DNA from 2 places in the Billgrantia sp. C5P2 genome. Region 1 is predicted to be linked to the other one. Evidence: predicted binding sites of a transcription regulator. Region 1 holds the regulator's gene; the other holds the start of a gene.
What was found. The regulator FNR, encoded in region 1, switches genes on or off when oxygen is low (the NO sensors DNR and NnrR bind a similar motif). The targets are predictions, from matches to a motif close to TTGATNTANATCAA.
Positions count from the first base shown of each region.

Region 1 (3,415 bases):
GTCGCCGTGGCGTCGCCTCGGGGCAGAGGCAATGGTAGGATGGCCCCCGTCATCCACCATGCCTTGGCAGCCCGTGACCATGCAAGACGCCATGATTTTCGATCCCCTTGTTGCCGCCGGCCCCGATGCTTGCCAGGCGCCGGGCAATCAGAGCGAGGAGCCCTCGCCGCTGGACGCACTCGATGCCAGAGCCCGGCGTGAATTCAACAAGCTGCAGAAGCGCCTGCGCCGCCAGGTGGGCAACGCCATCATCGACTATGGGATGATCCACGAAGGCGACCGGGTCATGGTCTGCCTGTCGGGCGGCAAGGACAGCTACACCATGCTCGAGATCCTGCGCAACCTGCAGCGCAATGCGCCGGTGAACTTCTCGCTGGTGGCGGTCAATCTCGACCAGAAGCAGCCGGGTTACCCCGAGCATGTACTGCCCGAGTATCTCGATTCCGTTGGCGTCGAGTACTACATCCTCGAGCGCGATACCTATTCGGTGGTGAAGGAGAAGACGCCGGAGGGCAAGACCACCTGCGCGCTCTGCTCACGGCTGCGTCGCGGCTCCCTCTATGGCTTCGCCGAGGAGATCGGCGCGACCAAGGTGGCACTGGGGCACCATCGCGAGGACATCCTGGAGACACTGTTCCTCAATATGTTCTACGGTGGCTCTCTCAAGGCGATGCCTCCCAAGCTGCTCTCCGACGACGGCAAGAACATCGTCATCCGCCCCCTGGCCTACTGCCGCGAGGCGGATATCGCCGAATTCGCCCGGTTGATGGACTTCCCCATCATCCCCTGCAATCTGTGCGGTTCCCAGCCCAACCTGCAGCGCCAGGTGGTCAAGGAGATGCTGGCCGAGTGGGAGCGTAAGCACCCCGGGCGCATCGAATCCATGTTCAAGGCGGTGACCAACGTGGCGCCCTCTCAGTTGGCCGACCGCGAGCTGTTCGACTTCGAAGGGCTCGAGACCAAGCAGGCCCGGTTGCGCGAGCGCCGGATCGACGCGCTGGATCTATCGCGCAGCAACTGATCGGCCGGTTCGTCCTGCCCAAAGAGAGACCCGCCCGGCATTGCCGGGCGGGTCTCTTCGTTCGGGGCGGTTATGGGCTCAGTGTTCGTCCTGCGCCTGGGCCACCAGGGCTTCCAGATTGAGGATATTCACCTCGCGACCGGAGACCTCGACCAGCCCCTGCTGTTGGAAGCGCCCCAGAATACGGCTGACCGTTTCCACCGCCAGACCCAGGTAGTTGCCGATGTCGGCCCGCGACATGGAGAGGCGGAAGCTGTAGGGCGAATAGCCGCGGCGACGGAAGCGGTCCGAGAGGCTGGAGAAGAAGCTGGCCAGGCGCTGATCGGCGGTCTTGCGCGACAGCAGGCGCATCATCTTGCGGTCGTCGCGCAGTTCCTTGCTCATGCTGCGGTAGAGCTGACCGCGCAGCTCGGGTAATTGCTCGGAGAGTGAATCAAGCCGGTCGAAGGGGATCTCGCACACGGTGGTGGTTTCCAGCGCGATCACGCTGCCGGGATAGATCTGCTCGTCGATGCCGTCGAGGCCGACCAGCTCACTGGGCAAGTAGAAATTGGTGACCTGATCGTCACCCGAACCCTCGGTGGTAACCTGCTTGAGACTGCCGGAGCGCACGGCAAAAACGCTGCTGAAACCACTACCCTGGCGGAACAACGACTCGCCCTTCTTCAATGGAGAGCGGCGCTTGATGATCGCATCGAACTGCTCCATGTCCTCGAGTTCCAGAGCGAGCGGCAGGCACAGCGAACTCAAGCTGCAGTTCTGACAGCGGGTTTCATGCAGCAGTGAGCGCCGCTTGCCGAGCGCATTGGCCGCGTTGACCGGCATGCTCCACCTCCTTGATCATCGTCATGGAGGCATTATGGAACATTAATGAAGCAGGTGAAATGCCCCTTGCGACCTTTGGCCGCAATAAGATTAGGCCCGGCCGGCACACTCCGCGTATCTAGACGATACGCGAGAACTGGGTGTCGAGCCTTGGCGGCAGCCGGGCATCGAAGGCCATGGCGAGGTGCCGGATCAGCAACCTCCCGATCGGTGTGGCGACCACCCGATGGCCTTCCACGGTCACCAGCCCGTCACGCTGGGGGAGCTCCAGTCGGGACAGGGCCTCCGTCAGATAGCGAGGGGCATCGATGCCGAAGGTTTCACTCAGCTCGTCCAGATCCAGCGTCATGTCGCACATCAGGCGCTCGATGGCATGCCGCCTGACTCGGTCATCGAAGGTCAGCCGGATGCCCCTTGCCGTGGGCAGTTGGCTGCCGTCGAGGGCGGCCTCGTAGTCGGCAAGGCGGGTATGGTTCTGGGCGTAGACGTCATCGACGCAGGAGATGGCCGAGACGCCGAGCCCCACCAGGTCGCACTGGGCATGGCTCGAGTAGCCCTGGAAATTGCGCTGCAGGGTACCGTTGCGCTGGGCGATGGCCAGGCTGTCGCTGGTTCGGGCGAAGTGATCCATGCCGATGTGCACGTAGCCTGCCTCGGTCAGCATGGCGATGGTGGTGCGCAATATCGCCAGCTTCTCCTCGGGCCCGGGCAGGTCTTCGGCGCGAATACGGCGCTGGGCCGCGAAACGCTGGGGCATGTGGGCATAGTTGTAGACCGAAAGGCGCGCCGGCGCCATGGCGATGACCTGTTCCAGGGTGGCGGCAAAGCTGTCGCGGGTCTGGAGAGGCAGGCCGTAAATCAGGTCGAGGTTGAGCGAACGAAAACCGAGGCGGTCGGCCTCGTCGAGCAGCACCTCGGTAAGGATGCGGGGCTGGACCCGATTCACGGCGCGCTGCACCCTGGGGTCGAGATCCTGGACGCCGAGGCTCAGACGATTGAAGCCCAGTGCCTGCAGGTGGCGCAGGGTGAAGACGTCGGCCTCGCGCGGGTCGATCTCGATGGCATAGTCACGCTCACGGGCACTGGAAAGACCGAAGCGGGCATCGAGGCGGTCGATCAGGTCGCTCATCTGATCGAGGCTGAGAAAGGTCGGTGTACCCCCACCCCAGTGCAGTTGGGCCACCTCCCGCCGCGTATCCAGGTGGGGCTTGATCAGTACCATCTCGCGGTCGAGGCGCGACAGGTAGGGCTCCGCAACGCGGGTGGCCTTGGTCGCGATCTTGTGGCAGGCGCAGTAGTGGCAGCCCTTGCGACAGAAGGGAATGTGCACGTAGAGCGACAGTGGCCTGCCGCCGGCGTTGCTGCGAGCGAGGGCGTCCTGGTAGGCCAGCGCGTCGAAATCGTTACTGAACGAATTGGCGGTGGGGTAGGAGGTGTAGCGCGGTCCATGGGTATCGTAGCGCCGTAGCAGTGCCTCGTCCCAGGGGAAAGGATCGGCCATCTCTCGATGCACTGACATCGCGGGAACGGACATGATGGCACTCCGAAAGGCTAACATTGACACAATTT
Region 1 covers NZ_CM128542.1:3,580,828-3,584,242, reverse strand. Annotated here, with positions in the region: gene ttcA (tRNA 2-thiocytidine(32) synthetase TtcA) at 80-1,021, shown strand; gene fnr (fumarate/nitrate reduction transcriptional regulator Fnr) at 1,100-1,846, opposite strand; gene hemN (oxygen-independent coproporphyrinogen III oxidase) at 1,965-3,380, opposite strand.

Region 2 (3,415 bases), 2.1 Mb from region 1:
GTCGTAGCGCGGCGCCTGCGCCTCTACAGCTTCAAGGTCAGCGACGCCCTGACCCTGCCCGAGTACTTCGCCAACCGCTTCCGTGACAAGTCACAGCTGCTGCGGGTGATCTCGGCGATCTTCATCCTGATGTTCTTCCTCTTCTACACCAGCTCCGGCCTGGTTGCCGGCGGCCGGCTGTTCGAGACGGTGTTCGGCTATGACTACTCCGTCGCGGTCACCATCGGCACCATCGCGGTGATCTCCTACACCTTCTTCGGCGGCTTCCTGGCAGTCTCCTGGACCGACCTGATCCAGGGCCTGATGATGGCCGCGGCGCTGGCCATTGTGCCGATCATCGCCTTCGGCGACCTGGGCGGCACCGCCGGTGCCGGCGCCGCTCTCGCTGCCGAGAGCGACTACATGCTCTCCTGGTTCCGCGACGCCTCTACCGGCGAGGCGCTGACTTTCATCGGCATCGTCAGCTCCCTGGCCTGGGGCCTGGGCTACTTCGGCCAGCCGCACATCCTGGCCCGCTTCGCTGCCATCCGCAGCGACCGTGACATTCCTGCCGCCCGTCGCATCGCCGTGACCTGGACCGCCATCGCCCTGGTCAGTTCCATCGCCGTGGGCCTGCTCGGCGTAGGCTTCGTCCAGCGCGACCTGGCCGACGGAGAAACCGTGTTCATGGTAATGGTCAACCTGATCTTCCATCCGGTCATCGCCGGCATCCTGCTCGCCGCCATCCTGGCCGCGATCATGTCCACCGCCGACTCCCAGTTGCTGGTCTCCTCCTCGGCGCTGACCGATGATTTCTACAAGGCGATTTTCCGCAAGGATGCCAGCCAGACCGAGCTGGTATGGGTAGGCCGCTTCGCCGTCATCGCCATTGCGGTACTTGCCTATCTGCTGGCGCTCAACCCCGACGCCACCGTACTCGACCTGGTCGCCTACGCCTGGGCCGGCTTCGGTGCCGCCTTCGGCCCGGCGCTGATCATGTCGCTCTACTGGCGGCGCATGAACAAGTGGGGGGCACTGGCCGGTATCGTAGTAGGCGGTGTGACCGTGGTGGTCTGGGCCGAGCTGTCCGGTGGTATCTTCGATCTCTACGAGATCGTCCCTGGAGTGATCCTGGCTTATGCGGCCATTATCGTGGCCAGCCTGGCCACCGAAGAGCCGGATCTGCGTGTAACTGCCGACTTCGATACCTTCGAGGAAGCGTAATCAGCCGGCACCCACGCAACCGATAGCATCACGCAACGAGAAAGCCGCCTTCATGGCGGCTTTCTTGTCGGTGCAGCCCGCCTCAACTCATGTCATCCAAAGGGCACGCACGATCACGATGACGGCAAAGGCGCCTAGTGCAGCCAAACTCACCGGAGGAGTGGTCGCACGCCGCAGCCAATGGCGGCGGAACCCGAGTCCCAGCGGCTGCATGAAGGCCGCGCCCAGCGCCCAGACACCAAGCCCGATGGCAGGCATGCGCAAGATCATCGGCAATCCACTGATCAGCTCGGGGCGAATCAACAATCCTAGCGCCAGTACCGCTGCCGCCAGCATGGCCGCCAGCGTCAACCACATCGGGCAATCCTGCACTTCTGTCCGCATCGCGACCTCTCCTGTGTGCGCCTACACAAGGCTTAGCCCTTCGTCCTGCCTTACGCCATGCTGCCCTACAGCAATAATTGTACATCGTGCTGCACAATGTTTGTCATATTCGCGGCTTTGAAATTAGGTGAACAGCGATTATGCCAAACAATCATGTCAATGACGGCGATAACAAAATTAAACAGGACTTTTAGAAACAGTGTTCGTATACTACACATCGTCCAATGCTGCCGGGAACCTCCGGCGTTAGAAACCAGGAGGACGCTGTAATGAAATCGATCCGTCTGATTCCCGTGGTTGCCCTTGCAGCCAGCTCCCTCTTCGCTAGCCAGGCAGCCCTGGCCTATGGCGCCGGCGATACCTTCGTGCGTGGCGGCTTCGCCAAGTCCGATACCCGTTCCGACAATGGTGCGCTCGACAGTATCAGCAGCGGCGAAACCGGCTTTACCTACGGTGCCGGCTACCTGTTTCACGACAAGGTGGGCATCGAACTCAATGGCTCCGAGAAGATCGAGCATACCTACAGCGCTGGCGGTGACACCGATACCATCGACCGCATGCCGGTCAATCTGCTGGTGAACTACTACCCGCTCGGTGGGCTGGATTCCAAAGTCCAGCCGTACGTCGGTGCAGGTGTGAACTACACCCGCTTCTCCGGCGAGCCGGAAGGCATTGATGCACGTCGCTCCTATGGCGCCGTGGGTCAGGTGGGTATCGATCTGGCCGTTACCGAAAACTTCATGCTCAATGGCTTCGCCAACTACGCCGATGTCGATTCCCGGCTCTCCGCCGATGGCGAGCGTATCGGCACGGCCAAGGTGGATCCGATGACCATCGGTGGCGGCGTGACCTTCCGCTTCTGAGCCAAACCGAGCTGACAGCGCGTCAGTACGAACACGCCGGGCCATTCTTGAGCCCGGCGTTCTTCGTTTTGGCGACACACCAGTCATAAGAAGCATCGAAAATACCCATTCAGTTGTCGAAAACAACTATTGCCTTGGGTCAATATTCTCTCGTCAGGCACTGAGTAGACTGGCTTCGTTCAAAAGCAGCTCCACGCTGTTCCTTTGCAAACGACAGGAGTCGACTCATGCGCAAGCAAGCCCTTCTCACTCTGATCACTGCTGGCCTCGCGGCCACTGCGGCCTTGGCCAGCAGCCAAGCGTTCGCCTATAACCAGGGCGACTTCATCACCCGCGTTGGCGTCGCTCATGTCGACCCCAAGAGCGATAATGGCAGTCTGGTGAATGGCGCTATTGATGTCGACGTTCGTAGCGATACCAACCTGGGCTTCACCCTGGGTTACCTGTTCCACGATAAGCTCGGCATCGAGCTGCTTGCGGCGCTGCCGTTCAAGCACGATATCGAACTCAATGGCGTGGAAGCCGCTTCGACCAAGCATCTGCCGCCAACCCTTACCCTGCAGTACTACCCGCTGGGCGGCACCGGTTCCCAGTTGCAGCCCTATGCCGGCGTCGGCCTCAACTACACCCACTTCTTCAGCGAAGAGATCGATATCGAAGGGGTGGACCTGGACCTCGACAGCTCCTGGGGCCTGGCCGGTCAGCTTGGCCTCGACGTGCGACTCGACGACAACTGGGGCATCAACGCCGCCGCCTGGTACGTCGATATCGATACCGATGCCAGCCTGAACGGCACGGATGTAGGCAAGGTCAGTATCGACCCCTGGGTGTTCATGGCCGGCGTCAGCTATCGCTTCTGATCCCGCCATCCCGAACGCCGAGAGGCCCGCCGGATGGCGGGCCTCGTACGTTTCAGGACTGCCAGCAGACCTCAGCGTGGGGAGTGCCGCGACAGGCCCAGCAGT
Region 2 covers NZ_CM128542.1:1,503,412-1,506,826, reverse strand. Annotated here, with positions in the region: gene putP (sodium/proline symporter PutP) at 1-1,203, shown strand, start outside; gene ACRWQA_RS06995 (hypothetical protein) at 1,291-1,587, opposite strand; gene ACRWQA_RS06990 (OmpW/AlkL family protein) at 1,857-2,450, shown strand; gene ACRWQA_RS06985 (OmpW/AlkL family protein) at 2,678-3,310, shown strand; gene ACRWQA_RS06980 (gamma-glutamylcyclotransferase family protein) at 3,382-3,415, opposite strand, start outside.
Region 2: the regulator FNR is predicted to act here: its motif matches at 1,648-1,661, upstream of ACRWQA_RS06990 (OmpW/AlkL family protein).